Regions from separate parts of the Streptomyces sp. NPDC047981 genome, predicted to be linked through region 3. Evidence: riboswitches for the same ligand, from Rfam matches in the RefSeq annotation. Region 3 holds a riboswitch; each other region holds the start of a gene.

Region 1 (4,547 bases), on a different contig from region 3:
CCGCACGCTCAACGCGGCCCGGCTCGCCGCCGACATCGCGGACACCCCGACCCTGATCGTCGCCCGCACCGACGCGCTCGCCGCGACGCTGCTGACCAGCGACATCGACGAGCGCGACGCCCCGTTCGTCACCGGCGAGCGCACCTCGGAGGGCTTCCACCACGTCCAGAACGGCATGGGCCCGGTCATCGCCCGCGGCCTGGCCTACGCCCCCTACGCCGACCTCATCTGGGTCGAGACGGGCACCCCGGACCTGGCGCAGGCGCGGGAGTTCGCCGAGGCGATCCACGCGCGGTACCCGGACCGGATGCTCGCCTACAACTGCTCGCCGTCCTTCAACTGGAAGGCGGCCCTGGACGACGACCAGATCGCCAAGTTCCAGCGCGAACTGGGCGCGATGGGCTACAAGTTCCAGTTCATCACGCTGGCCGGCTTCCACTCCCTCAACCACGGCATGTTCGACCTCGCCCGCGGTTACGCCGAGCACGGCATGACGGCCTATGTCGACCTCCAGGAGCGGGAGTTCGCCGCGCAGGCCCAGGGCTTCACCGCCGTCCGGCACCAGCGCGAGGTCGGCACGGGCTACTTCGACCTGGTCTCCACCGCCGTGAACCCCGCGTCCTCCACCACGGCCCTGACCGGCTCCACGGAGGAGGAGCAGTTCCACTAGGGCCGACATCGGTCCGCCGGACCCGGCACCGGGTCCCGTCCGGCCCGGCACCGGGCCGCGTCGGGCGGCCCGGCCCCGGGTCACGTCCCGCCTCCCTCAGGTCCCACCCCAGGAGAATCCGATGCCCACCACCGCGCCGACCCACCGCGTCCGCGTTCTCGCCGCACCGGGTGACCGGCACGCCGAGATCCTCACCCCCGCCGCCCTGGACTTCGTCGGGAAGCTGGCGGAGGCGTTCGGCGAACGCCGACTGGACCTGATGAAGGAGCGCCGCCGCCAGGCCCTGCGCCTGGCCGGCGGGGCCCCGCTGGTCTTCTCCCCGGTCACCTCCGCCGTCCGCGACGACCCCAGCTGGCGCGTCGCCCCTCCCGCCCCCGGGCTGACCGACCGGCGGGTCGAGATCACCGGACCGCCGGACCGCCGCATGGCGGTCAACGCCCTCAACTCCGGCGCCCGCGTGTGGATGGCGGACTTCGAGGACGCCACGGCGCCCACCTGGGAGAACATCGTCGGGGGCCAACTCGTCCTGCGCGACGCGATCGACCGCAGCATCGACTTCACCACCGCCGACGGCAAGGAGTACCGGCTCGCCGACCTCGACCGGCTCGCCACGATCGTCGTCCGGCCGCGCGGCTGGCACCTTCTGGAGGAGCACCTCGAGTTCGACGGTGCCCCGGTGCCCGCCTCGCTCGTCGACTTCGGCCTGTACTTCTTCCACTGCGCGCATCGCCAGATCGACGCCGGCCACGGCCCGTACTTCTACCTCCCGAAGCTGGAGAACCGGTACGAGGCCCGACTGTGGAACGACGTGTTCCTGCTCGCACAGGAGCTCCTCGGCATGCCCCGGGGCACGGTCCGCGCCACCGTGCTCATCGAGACGATCACGGCCGCGTTCGAGATGGAGGAGATCCTCTACGAGCTGCGCGAGCACAGCTCGGGTCTCAACGCGGGCCGCTGGGACTACCTGTTCAGCCTGATCAAGACCTTCGGCCACCGCACCGACTTCCTCCTGCCCGACCGGGGTCAGGTCACCATGACCGCCCCGTTCATGCGGGCCTACACCGAGCTGCTCGTCCGCACCTGCCACCAGCGGGGCGCGCACGCCATCGGCGGGATGGCGGCCCAGGTGCCGAGCAGGGACCCGGCCGCCCACGAGGCGGCACTCGCCAAGGTGCGCCTCGACAAGGAGCGGGAGGCGGAGGACGGTTTCGACGGCTCCTGGGTCGCCCATCCGGGGCTCGTCCAGGTCTGCCGCAAGGCGTTCGACGGGGTCCTCGGCGACCTGCCGGACCAGATCCACCGGACTCGGGACGACGTGGAGGTCACCCCGGCGGACCTGCTGTCGGTACGCCGGATCAGCGGACCGCCCACCCGGGAGGGCATCCGCACGAACATCTCGGTCGCGCTCGGCTACTTCGCGGCCTGGCTGCGCGGCCAGGGCGCCGTCGCCCTGGACGGTCTGATGGAGGACGCGGCGACCGCCGAGATCGCCCGCGTGCAGATCTGGCAGTGGGTGCGGCACCGGCTGATCGACCGGGAGACCGTCGTTCGGCTGCTCGACGAGGAGCTCGACACGCTCGGCGCCCAGTACCCGTGGGCCCCGCTGGAGGAGGTGCGGGCGATGCTCGAACGGAACGCCCTCAGCGGCGAACTGCCGCTCTTCTTCACCCCGGACGCCTACTCCCGCCACCTCGTGCGGCACGCGGAGCCCCGCTCGTGAGCGAGGGGACCCCGCCCCTCGGCGGAGGGGCCGGCGTCGACGGCGTGTCTCGGTTCACCATCCGCATGGTGGACTTCGCCCGTCACGACGCCGTCCGGCCCCTTAGGGTGGCCGGTGCAGCTGGTTCGCCCCGTCCGCCAGGCGGGATGCGTCGTAAGAGGGAACCCGGTGGGAATCCGGGACTGCCCCGCAGCGGTGAGCGGGAACGACCGCCGTCATACGCACTGGACCCGTACGGGTCTGGGAAGCGACGGCCAGTAGGTGCCCGCCGGTTCGATCCGGCGAGCGTGCCCGCGAGTCCGAAGACCTGCCCGTTGCCCGCACGCGGACGATTCCGCGCGCGGACATCCCGGTGACCTCGAGGGCGGGTCGGCGACCACACCAGACGGAGACCCGCGCGTCCGCGCGAGGCCGGCCGTCCGGTCCGTCACCCCTTCGCGCTCTCGTCCCGTCCCCGGGATCTCAGGGATTCATCTCGCGAAGGAGATCTCCGTGACCACCAGGACCGCAGCCGCGGCAGCACGGGCCACCGTGTACGGCTACCCCCGTCAGGGGCAGCACCGGGAACTGAAGAAGGCCGTCGAGGGCTACTGGAAGGGCCGCGTCACCGCCGACGCCCTCCGGGCCACCGCGGCCGACCTGCGCCGTTCGAACTGGCGGCAGCTGGCCGAAGCCGGCCTCCACGAGGTGCCGACCGGCGACTTCTCGTACTACGACCACGTGCTGGACACCAGCGTCATGGTCGGCGCCATCCCCGACCGCCACCGCGCCGCCGTCGACTCCGACCGCCTCGACGGCTACTTCGCGATGGCCCGCGGCACGCAGGACGTCGCGCCGCTGGAGATGACCAAGTGGTTCGACACCAACTACCACTATCTGGTGCCCGAGTTGGGCCCGGACACCGTCTTCACCGCCGACTCCACCCAGCAGGTCGCCGAGCTGAGGGAAGCCCTCGCGATCGGCCTGACGGCGCGTCCGGTCCTCGTCGGCCCGATCACCTACCTGCTCCTCGCCAAGCCGGCCCCCGGAGTGGCCGCCGACTTGGAGCCGCTCACTCTCCTCGACCGGCTGCTGCCCGTCTACGCCTCGGTCCTCGCCGACCTCCGCGCGGCGGGCGCGGCCTGGGTCCAGCTCGACGAGCCGGCCCTCGTCCAGGACCGCACCCCGGCCGAGCTGAACGCCGCCGCCCGCGCCTACCGCGAGCTCGGTGGCCGCACGGACCGGCCGAAGCTGCTGGTCGCGTCGTACTTCGACCGGCTCGGCGAGGCCCTCCCCGTCCTCGCCAAGGCGCCCGTCGAAGGGCTCGCCCTCGACTTCACGGGAACCGCCGCCGCCAACCTGGAGGCCCTCGCGGCCGTGGGCGGGCTGCCCGGCAAGCGACTGGTCGCGGGCGTCGTCGACGGACGCAACGTCTGGGTCGCCGATCTGGCGAAGTCCCTGACGACCCTCGGCACCCTGCTCGGCCTCGCCGACCGGGTCGACGTCGCGGCCTCCTGCTCGCTGCTGCACGTGCCCCTCGACGCCACCGCCGAGCGGGACATCGACCCGCAGATCCTGCGCTGGCTCGCCTTCGCCCGGCAGAAGACGGCCGAGGTCGTCACCCTCGCCAGGGGCCTGTCCCACGGCACGTCCGCGATCACCGCCGAACTGGCCGCCAACCGGGCCGACCTGGCCTCGCGCGCGGAGTCGCCGCTCACCCGCGACCCGGCCGTGCGCGCCCGTACCGGCGCGGTCTCCGCCGCCGACACCCGCCGCTCCCGGCCGTACGCCGAGCGGGCCGCCGCCCAGCACGCCCACCTCGGCCTGCCCCTGCTGCCGACGACCACCATCGGCTCCTTCCCGCAGACCGCCGAACTGCGGACCGCCCGCGCCGACCTGCGGGCGGGCCGGATCGACACGGCCGATTACGAGGAGCGGGTCAAGGCCGAGGTCCGGGAGGTGATCGCGTTCCAGGAGAAGGCGGGCCTGGACCTCCTGGTGCACGGCGAGCCCGAACGCAACGACATGGTGCAGTACTTCGCCGAGCAGCTGACCGGGTACCTCGCCACGCGCCACGGCTGGGTGCAGTCCTACGGCACCCGCTACGTCCGGCCCCCGGTCCTGGCCGGTGACATCTCCCGCCCCGCGCCGATGACGGTGCGCTGGACCACGTACGCG
Region 2 (4,547 bases), on a different contig from region 3:
TGTTTGGCCATCGCGCACAGCTCGGGCGCCCGCGGATCGCCCCGGTCGAGGGCGTGGGCGGCCTGCTGGACCAGGGCGCGGGCGGCGGTGAGTTCGGTCGCCATGTCGGCGAGGCGGAAGCGGAGGGCCTGGGCGTCGAGGAGCCGGTGCCCGAACGCCTGCCGGTCGGCGAGGTGCGCGAGGCTCCGGTCCAGAGCGCTGCGCGCCCCGCCGAGGGAGCAGGCGGCGATCCCGAGCCGGCCGCCGTTCAGGCCGGACATGGCGATGCGGAAGCCCTGGCCCTCGCCTCCGAGCAGCCGGTCGGCGGGGACCCGGACCGCGTCCAGGACGACCTGCCGGGTGGGCTGGGCGTTCCATCCCATCTTCCGCTCGTCGGCTCCGAAGGAGAGGCCGGGGTCGTCCTTGTCGACGAGGAAGGCGGAGACGCCTGCGGCGCCCGCGCCGCCGGTACGGGCCATCACCAGATACAGCTGGGAGGCGCCCGCCCCGGAGATGAACTGCTTGGTTCCGGTGAGCACCCAGTGGTCGCCGTCGCGGACGGCCCGGGTGGCGAGCGCGGCGGCGTCCGACCCGGCGCCGGGCTCGGTCAGGCAGTAGCTGGCCAGGTCGTCCATGGCGCACAGGCGCGGGAGCCACCGCCGGCGCTGAGGGGCGTCGCCGTAGCGGTCGACCATCCAGGCGACCATGTTGTGGATGGAGAGGTAGCCCGCGATGGACGGGCAGCCGGAGGCGAGGGTCTCGAAGACGAGGACGCCGTCGGAGCGGCTGAGGCCGGAGCCGCCGGACTCCTCGCGGACGTAGACGCCGCCGAGTCCGAGTCCGGCGGCCTTGCGCAGGACGTCGACGGGGAAGTGCTTGTCGCGGTCCCAGTCCAGGGCGTGCGGGGCGAGGTGGTCCTGGGCGAAGTCGAGGGTGGTCTCGACGAGGGCCCGCTGGTCCTCGGTGAGCAGGGTCGTGGTCATGGCCGGTCAGCCCATCGTGGGGATCGTGAAGCTCGCGCCCTCGCGGAGCCCGGCCGGCCAACGGGAGGTCACGGTCTTGGTGCGGGTGTAGAAGCGGATGGCGTCGGGCCCGTGCTGGTTGAGGTCGCCGAAGCCGGACCGCTTCCAGCCGCCGAAGGTGTGGTACGCCACCGGCACCGGGATCGGTACGTTGACGCCGACCATGCCGGTGTCGACGCGGCGGGTGAAATCGCGGGCCGTGTCGCCGTCCCGGGTGAAGATCGCCACACCGTTGCCGTAGAGGTGCTCGCTGGGCAGCCGCAGGGCCTCCTCGTAGTCGGCGGCGCGGACCACGCAGAGCACGGGGCCGAAGATCTCCTCCTGGTAGACGCGCATGTCGGGGGTGACCCGGTCGAAGAGGGAGGCCCCGGCGAAGAACCCGCCCTCGTGCCCGGGGAGGGCGAAGTCCCGTCCGTCGACGACGAGTTCGGCGCCCTCCTCGACGCCGATACCGACGTACGTTCGAACCCGGTCGACGGCGTCCGGGCCGACCAGCGGTCCGAAGTCGGCGTCCGGGTCGTCGCTGCGCCCGATCCTCAACGTGCCGATGCGCTCCTTCAGCCGGGCGACCAGCGCGTCGGCGGTCTCCTCGCCGACGGGGACGGCGACCGAGACGGCCATGCACCGCTCGCCGGCCGAGCCGTACCCGGCGCCGATGAGGGCGTCCACCGCCTGGTCGAGGTCGGCGTCCGGCATCACGATCATGTGGTTCTTGGCCCCGCCGAAGCACTGGGCGCGCTTGCCGTGGGCGGCGGCGGTGGCATAGACGTGGGCGGCGACCGGGGTGGAGCCGACGAAGCCGAGGGCGGCGACGCGAGGGTCGTCGAGGAGGGTGTCGACCGACTCCCTGCCGCCGTTGACGACGTTGAGGACGCCGGGCGGAAGCCCCGCCTCCAGGAAGAGCTCGGCGAGCCTCAGCGGTACGGACGGGTCACGCTCGGACGGCTTGAGGATGAAGGCGTTTCCGCAGGCCAGGGCGGGTGCTGCCTTCCAGAGCGGGATCATCGCGGGGAAGTTGAACGGGGTGATGCCGGCGACGACACCGAGCGGGGCGCGCAGCGAGTGGACGTCGATGCCGGTGCCGGCGTTGTCGGTGAACTCGCCCTTGAGCAGGTGCGGGATCCCGGCGGCGAACTCCACGACCTCCAGGCCGCGCTGGAGGTCGCCGTGGGCGTCGGCGACGGTCTTGCCGTGCTCGGAGGAGAGCAGCCGGGCCAGGCCGTCCCTCTCCTGCTCGACCAGCTGGAGGAAGCGCAGCAGGACCCGGGCGCGGCGCTGCGGGTTCCAGGCGGCCCAGTCGCGCTGCGCCCGGGCGGCGTCGGCGATGGCGGCCTCGGTCTCGGCCCGGTTCGCGAGGGGCACGCGGGCCTGGACCTCCCCGGTGTTGGGGTCGTACACGTCGCCGTAGGCCCCCGAGGTTCCCGGGGTGTGCCTGCCGCCGATGAAGTGGGTCAACTCGCGGACGGGGGTGGTGTCTTGTGCGCGGACCATGAGTGCCTGCTCTCGTCAGGTGATCCGGATGGCGCGCCGGTGCGCCGCCGGGACCGCACATGCCGAGGGGCATGCCGCGGGAGGCGGTGGGCAGGGCGCGAGAGCGCGAATGGCGGGGTGCCGTCAGGTCCTGACGGTGGTGGGGTGGGGTACTCCTCGACGGGCGGGGGCCCGTCGGGCGGGTCCGCAGGGAGTGTGCGGGCGCACCGATGCCATGCGTGTCAGCTCCATCCTCGTGGACAACACGGAACATCCCGCGGCCGGTATCCTGACTCCCGGATCAGCGCGCACCGTCCGCCTTCCCGACGTCTCTCACGTCAGTGGCGTGCTGCTCGACGGCGTACTCCCCGGTCACAGTGGCGGGACCGCGCCGGAATCGCACCGGCTTCCCTGCACCGCGGGCCTTCGTCGCGACTATATAGTTGGACGTCCTAGTAAATCCACCCCCGACCGGGTGATCCCGTCGCGTCCTTCGTAGAGGGGAATCGGGTGCGGCTTCAAGAGCTGCCGGGAGAGGGCAAGGTCACAGCCGTGCACACTGCAGCCATTTGAGCGAGCTGTCCTAACATCCGAGCATGACAGTCCTTCCCGACGACGGGCTCGCCCTCGCCGCCGAATTCCCCGACGCGTCCCGTGAGCAGTGGCAGCACCTGGTAGCCGGCGTGCTGCGCAAGTCGGGCAAGGACGTGGAGGGCCCGGCGGCCGAGGACGCCCTGTCCACCGCCCTGGAGGACGCGCTCCGCGTCCGTCCCCTCTACGCCGCCGAGGACACCGCACCCGAGTCCGGTCTGCCCGGCTTCGCGCCGTTCGTCCGGTCCGGCCGCGCCGAGGGGAACACCGTCGGCGGCTGGGACGTCCGCCAGCGGCACACCACCGCCGACGCCCCCACGGTCCTCGCCGACCTGGAGAACGGCGTCACCTCGCTCTGGCTGGTCGTCGGCGAGGGCGGCATCCCGCTCGGGAGCCTCGGGCGGACGCTCGACGGTGTCTACCTCGACCTCGCGCCCGTCGTCCTCGACGCCGGGCAGGACGTACAGGAGGCGGCGCGCGAGCTGTTCGCGCTGTACGAGGAGCGGGGCGTCGCCCCGGAGGCGGCGCGCGGCAACCTGGGCGCCGACCCCCTCGGCCTGGAGGCCCGCACGGGCCGGTCCCACGACGTCTCCCCCGCCCTCGGGCTCGCGCGGCGCTGCGCCGAGGAGTACCCGGGCCTGCGGGCACTGACCGTGGACGCGTTGCCGTACCACGAAGCCGGCGGCTCGGCCGCGCAGGAACTCGGCTGCGCGCTCGCGACCGGCGTCAGTTACCTGCGGCAGCTCACGGAGGCCGGGCTCACCGTCGAACAGGCCCTCGGTCAGCTGGAGTTCCGGTTCGCCGCCACCGCCGACCAGTTCCTCACCATCGCCAAGTTCCGCGCCGCGCGCAGGCTCTGGGCCCGGGTGGCCGAGGTCAGCGGGGCGAGCGGCGCGGGCGCGCAGCGGCAGCACGCGGTGACGTCCCCGGTGATGATGTCCCGGCGCGACCCCTGGGTGAACATGCTCCGCACCACCGTGGCCACGCTGGCCGCGGGCGTGGGCGGCGCGGAGTCGGTCACCGTGCTGCCGTTCGACCACGCGCTCGGCCTGCCGGACGCGTTCGCCCGCCGTATCGCCCGCAACACCTCGACCATCCTCGTCGAGGAGTCGCACCTCGCCCGGGTCATCGACCCGGCCGGCGGCTCCTGGTACGTGGAGCGGCTGACCGACGAACTCGCCCACGCGGGCTGGGAGTTCTTCCGCACCATCGAGAGCGCGGGCGGCCAGGCCGCCGCGCTGCGCTCGGGAATGATCGGGGACCGGCTCGCCGAGACCTGGGCGGCCCGCAGCGCGAAGCTCGCCAAGCGGCGCGAACCCGTCACCGGCGTCAGCGAGTTCCCGAACCTCGCCGAGAACCCCGTCGTCCGAGAACCCGCGCCCGAGCCGCCGTCCGGCGGGCTCCCCCGGGTCCGGCGCGACGACGCGTTCGAGGCGCTGCGCGCCCGTTCCGACGCGCACCTCGCCGCGACCGGAGCCCGGCCGC
Region 3 (4,547 bases):
CGAGGCGGTCGCGCCAGAGTTCGAGGGCGGCGGCGCTGCGGGTGGTGCCGAGTTCGGCGGCGAGCGCGGGCACGGACGGGTCGGAGAGCGTGCAGACGACCTCGTTGTCGGCGGGCAGCCGCCTGCGGGTGACACCGCTGGCGACCATCTGCGCGTCGCAGAGGATCGGCGCGCCCGCGCGCAGGGCGGCGCGGGCCCGGGAGACGACCTGCGGGGAGTACGCGAGGTCGGCGACCAGGTCGGTCATGCCGCAGGCGTGGATCATGCGGACGGCGACCTGGGCGACGTCGGCGGGCAGACCCGCGAGGTCCGCCTCGGCGCGGATCGTGGCAAAGGACTGGCGGTAGATCTCCGTGCCGTCCTTCTCGTAGTCGAACATCCTGCTGCTCTCGCTCATCTCGTGGTTGCTGTGGGGACGCGGGCCGCCGCGACGGCGTCGGGCAGGGCGGTACGGGGGGTGGGGACGCCGTCGACCAGGTACGCGCCGTCGCCGGTGGCGAGGACGTCGACCCAGGCGCCGTGCGGGTGGCCGCAGCGCCGCTCGCACCCGGAGAAGTACACGGGCAGCCCGCCGGGGCCGTGGCCGCTGCCCGGGGTGGCGTCGGCGCGCACGTCCGCGAGGGACTTCGCGCAGCCGGGGCGCCCGGTGCAGGCGCCGACCCCGGCCCAGGGAGAGCGGGGGTCGGTGACGAGACCGTGGGCGTCGAGCTCGCGCAGCCGGGCCGCGACGGCGCCCGGGTCGGCGAGGCCGGTGACGACGGCCCCGCGCCAGGGCGTGAGCCGCACCTCGCCGCCGCTCGCGGCGAGCGCCCGCAACTGGTCGGCGGTCAGCCGCCCGAGGGGCGCGAGTACGTGGAGGGCCTGGTCGCCGAGGGGCCCGGGGGCGGGCGGCCCGGCGGGTGGAGGGTCCATGGCCGGTAGGGGCTCGGTGACCGTTCCGGGCGCGGGCTCGGCGGCCGTCGCGGGCTTGGGATGGGCGCCCGTCCCCCCGGACTCGGGCTCGGCGGCCGTCGCGGGCTCCGCCGGGACCGCCGGGACCGCCATGACCGCCGGGACCGCCGGGACCGCCGGGACCGCCATGACCGCCGGGAGCACAGGGACCGTCGGGAGCGCAGGGATCGCCGGGACCGCCATGACCGCCGTGATCCCGGCGCCCGCGAGCGCGCCGGGCAGGTCCGGGGCGTGCCCCTCGGGCAGCTCCCGTACGCGCCAGGCGCCGTTCCCGGCGGTGCGGGCGGCGGCCAGGAAGGCCCCGGCGGCGGCGAGCGCGGCCCGGGGCGCGTCGGCGGCGCCGACCCGGACGTCCTGGCCCCCCACCCGTACCCGTACCGACGGGCCTTCTGCGATCAACGTCACATCTCCGCCGAGCCCCGCCACATCGCCCCGCCCGTCGTCCAGGGCGAAGAGGAACCGGCCGGACAGGGCCGCCGTCCACGGCCGGGCGCACAGCAGCGCGTCCAGTTCGCGGGCCCACAACTGCACGTCTCCGTGGCCGAGTCCGTCGAGTCCGGCCGCCGGGGAGGCCACGATGTTCCGGACCCGCTCATGGGTCTCGGAGGGCAGCAGTCCGGCGCCCGAGAGCCGCTCGGCCAGCGCCGCGCCACAGGCCTCGCCGAGCCCGCGCAGCTCCACGTTCCCCCGGGACGTGACACTGACCCGCCCGTCCCCGAGCTCCTCGGCCACCGAGGCCAGAACCAGTACCTGATGAGTCGTCAACAACCCTGCGGGCAGCCGCAGTCGGGCCAGACGTCCGTCGTCGGCGGCGTGCAGTCGAAGCGCCCCGGGGCAGGCGTCACCACGGTCCCGTACGGGCGGTTCGCCCGGGTTGGGACGTGCGGGTGGGGTGGGCGGCATGGCGGCGAGCATACCCACGACGCCGACGGGCCAGACCGGCCCGGCGGACGCACGATCTACTATGCAGATCGGCATGGGGTCCCAGGACCCCGGGGAGGAAGCCCGGTGAGAATCCGGCGCGGTCCCGCCACTGTGAGCCGGGCCCCGCAAGGGTCCCGGTGAGTCAGGAACTCCCTTCCCCAAGCTCTCGGCTTCGCTCGAGCAGGGGAGGCCCCAACCCACACGACCACCCGGGGCGCGGACAACCCCGAGGAAGGCCTGCGCACGCATGCGAATTCTGTTGCTGTCGCACTCCGACACCGACCTGCTCAGCGCCCGCGCGGCCGGCGGCCCGGTCGCCTACCGGTTCGCCAACCCCTCCCGGCTCGCCCCGGACGACCTGCCCGGGCTCCTCGACGAGGCCGACCTCGTCGTCGTCCGCCTCCTCGGCGGGCTGCGGGCGTGGGAGGAGGGCCTGACGGCCGTGCGCGCGGCCGGGAAGCCGGTCGTCGTGCTCTCCGGCGAACAGGCCCCCGACGCCCAGCTCATGGAGGCCTCCACCGTCCCCGTCGGCGTCGCCACCGAGGCCCACGCCTACCTCGCGCACGGCGGCCCGGCCAACCTGGAGCAGCTGGCCCGGTTCCTCGCCGACACCCTGCTGCTGACCGGCCACGGCTTCGAGGCCCCGGCCGCCGCGCCCACCTGGGGCCCGCTGGAGCGCACGGCCCGGACGACCGAGGGCCCGACCATCGCGGTGCTCTACTACCGCGCCCACCACATGAGCGGGAACACCGCCTTCGTCGACGCCCTCTGCTCGGCGATCGAGGACGCGGGCGCCCGCCCCCTGCCGCTCTACGTGGCCTCCCTGCGCGCCCCCGAGCCCGAGCTGATCGAGACGCTGAAGCGCGCGGACGCGATCGTCACCACCGTCCTCGCCGCCGGTGGCACGAAGCCGGCCGAGGCACAGGCGGGCGGCGACGAGGACGCCTGGGACGCGGGCGCGCTCGCCGCCCTCGACGTGCCGATCCTGCAGGCGCTCTGCCTCACCGGCTCGCGGGCCGCCTGGGAGGAGAACGACGAGGGGCTCTCCCCGCTGGACGCCGCCAGCCAGGTCGCCGTGCCCGAGTTCGACGGCCGCCTGATCACCGTGCCGTTCTCCTTCAAGGAGATCGACGAGGACGGGCTCCCCGCGTACGTCGCCGATGCCGAGCGGGCCTCCCGCGTCGCCGGGATCGCGGTCCGCCACGCCCGGCTGCGGCACATCCCGAACGCGGAGAAGAAGCTCGCGCTCGTCCTCTCCGCGTACCCGACGAAGCACTCCCGGATCGGCAACGCGGTCGGCCTGGACACCCCCGCCTCCGCCGTCGCGCTGCTGCGGCGGCTGATCGCCGAGGGGTACGACTTCGGGGCCGAGGCCGACATCCCGGGGATCGTCTCCGGCGACGGCGACGAGCTGATCTACGCCCTGATCGAGGCAGGCGGCCACGACCAGGACTGGCTGACCGAGGAGCAGCTGGCCAAGAACCCGGTCCGCATCCCGGCCGCCGACTACAAGCGCTGGTACGCGCAGCTCCCGGCCGAGCTGCGGGAGGCCGTGGAGGAGCACTGGGGCCCCGCGCCCGGCGAGATGTTCCTCGACCGCTCCCGCAACCCGGAGGGCGACATCGTCCTCGCCGCGCTGCGGCGCGGGAACCTGCTGATCCTCATCCAGCCGCCGCGCGGCTTCGGCGAGAACCCGATCGCGATCTACCACGACCCCGATCTCCCGCCGTCCCACCACTACTTGGCCGCCTACCGCTGGATCGCGGCGCGCGCCGAGGACGGCGGCTTCGGGGCGGACGCCATGGTCCACCTCGGCAAGCACGGCAACCTGGAGTGGCTGCCCGGCAAGAACGCCGGCCTGTCGGCCGCGTGCGGCCCGGACGCGGCGCTCGGTGACATCCCGCTGGTCTACCCGTTCCTCGTCAACGACCCGGGTGAGGGCACGCAGGCCAAGCGGCGCGTGCACGCCACGCTCGTCGACCACCTGGTGCCGCCGATGGCCCGCGCCGACTCGTACGGCGACATCGCGCGCCTGGAGCAGCTGCTCGACGAGTACGCGCAGATCTCCTCCATGGACCCCTCGAAGCTGCCGGCGATCCGGGCGCAGATCTGGACGCTGATCCAGGCGGCCAAGCTCGACCACGACCTGGGCATGGAGGACCGTCCCGAGGACGACGGCTTCGACGACTTCCTGCTGCACGTCGACGGCTGGCTCTGCGAGGTCAAGGACGCTCAGATCCGCGACGGTCTGCACGTGCTCGGCGGGGCGCCGACCGGGCCCGAGCGGGTCAACCTGGTCCTGTCGATCCTGCGCGCCCGGCAGATCTGGGGCGGTACGCAGGCCCTGCCGGGTCTGCGCGAGGCGCTCGGCCTGGACGAGTCGGCCGCGACCCGGACCACCGCCGACGAGGCGGAGGCGACGGCGCGCGCGCTCGTCGAGGCGATGGAGGCCGCCGACTGGTCCGTGGACGCGGTCGCGGGCGTCGCCGCCGCGCACGGCCCGGACGTGGCCGCCGTGCTCCGGTTCGCCGCCGAGCAGGTCGTCCCGCGCCTGGCCGCGACGACCGACGAACTCGCGCACGCCGTGCACGCGCTGAACGGCGGCTTCGTCCCGGCCGGCCCCTCGGGTTCTCCGCTCCGGGGCCTGGTCAACGTGCTGCCGACGGGCCGGA

Evidence for each region. Region 3 has a riboswitch for cobalamin ahead of cobN (cobaltochelatase subunit CobN). Riboswitches for the same ligand answer to the same signal wherever they lie in the genome.
Region 1: it holds a riboswitch for cobalamin, as region 3 does, so the genes downstream of both, metE (5-methyltetrahydropteroyltriglutamate--homocysteine S-methyltransferase) here and cobN (cobaltochelatase subunit CobN) in region 3, are expected to answer to the same signal.
Region 2: it holds a riboswitch for cobalamin, as region 3 does, so the genes downstream of both, AB0E14_RS27940 (CoA-acylating methylmalonate-semialdehyde dehydrogenase) here and cobN (cobaltochelatase subunit CobN) in region 3, are expected to answer to the same signal.

The regions. Positions count from the first base shown of each region.
Region 1 is NZ_JBEZNQ010000056.1:5,783-10,329, forward strand. Features, by position in the region: gene aceA (isocitrate lyase) at 1-670, shown strand, start outside; gene aceB (malate synthase A) at 792-2,390, shown strand; cobalamin riboswitch at 2,545-2,699, shown strand; gene metE (5-methyltetrahydropteroyltriglutamate--homocysteine S-methyltransferase) at 2,883-4,547, shown strand, end outside.
Region 2 is NZ_JBEZNQ010000056.1:14,033-18,579, forward strand. Features, by position in the region: gene AB0E14_RS27935 (acyl-CoA dehydrogenase family protein) at 1-962, opposite strand, end outside; gene AB0E14_RS27940 (CoA-acylating methylmalonate-semialdehyde dehydrogenase) at 969-2,492, opposite strand; cobalamin riboswitch at 2,733-2,926, opposite strand; gene AB0E14_RS27945 (methylmalonyl-CoA mutase family protein) at 3,068-4,547, shown strand, end outside.
Region 3 is NZ_JBEZNQ010000018.1:73,716-78,262, forward strand. Features, by position in the region: gene AB0E14_RS13645 (precorrin-8X methylmutase) at 1-379, opposite strand, end outside; gene AB0E14_RS13650 (cobalamin biosynthesis protein CobG) at 394-1,854, opposite strand; cobalamin riboswitch at 1,913-2,046, shown strand; gene cobN (cobaltochelatase subunit CobN) at 2,123-4,547, shown strand, end outside.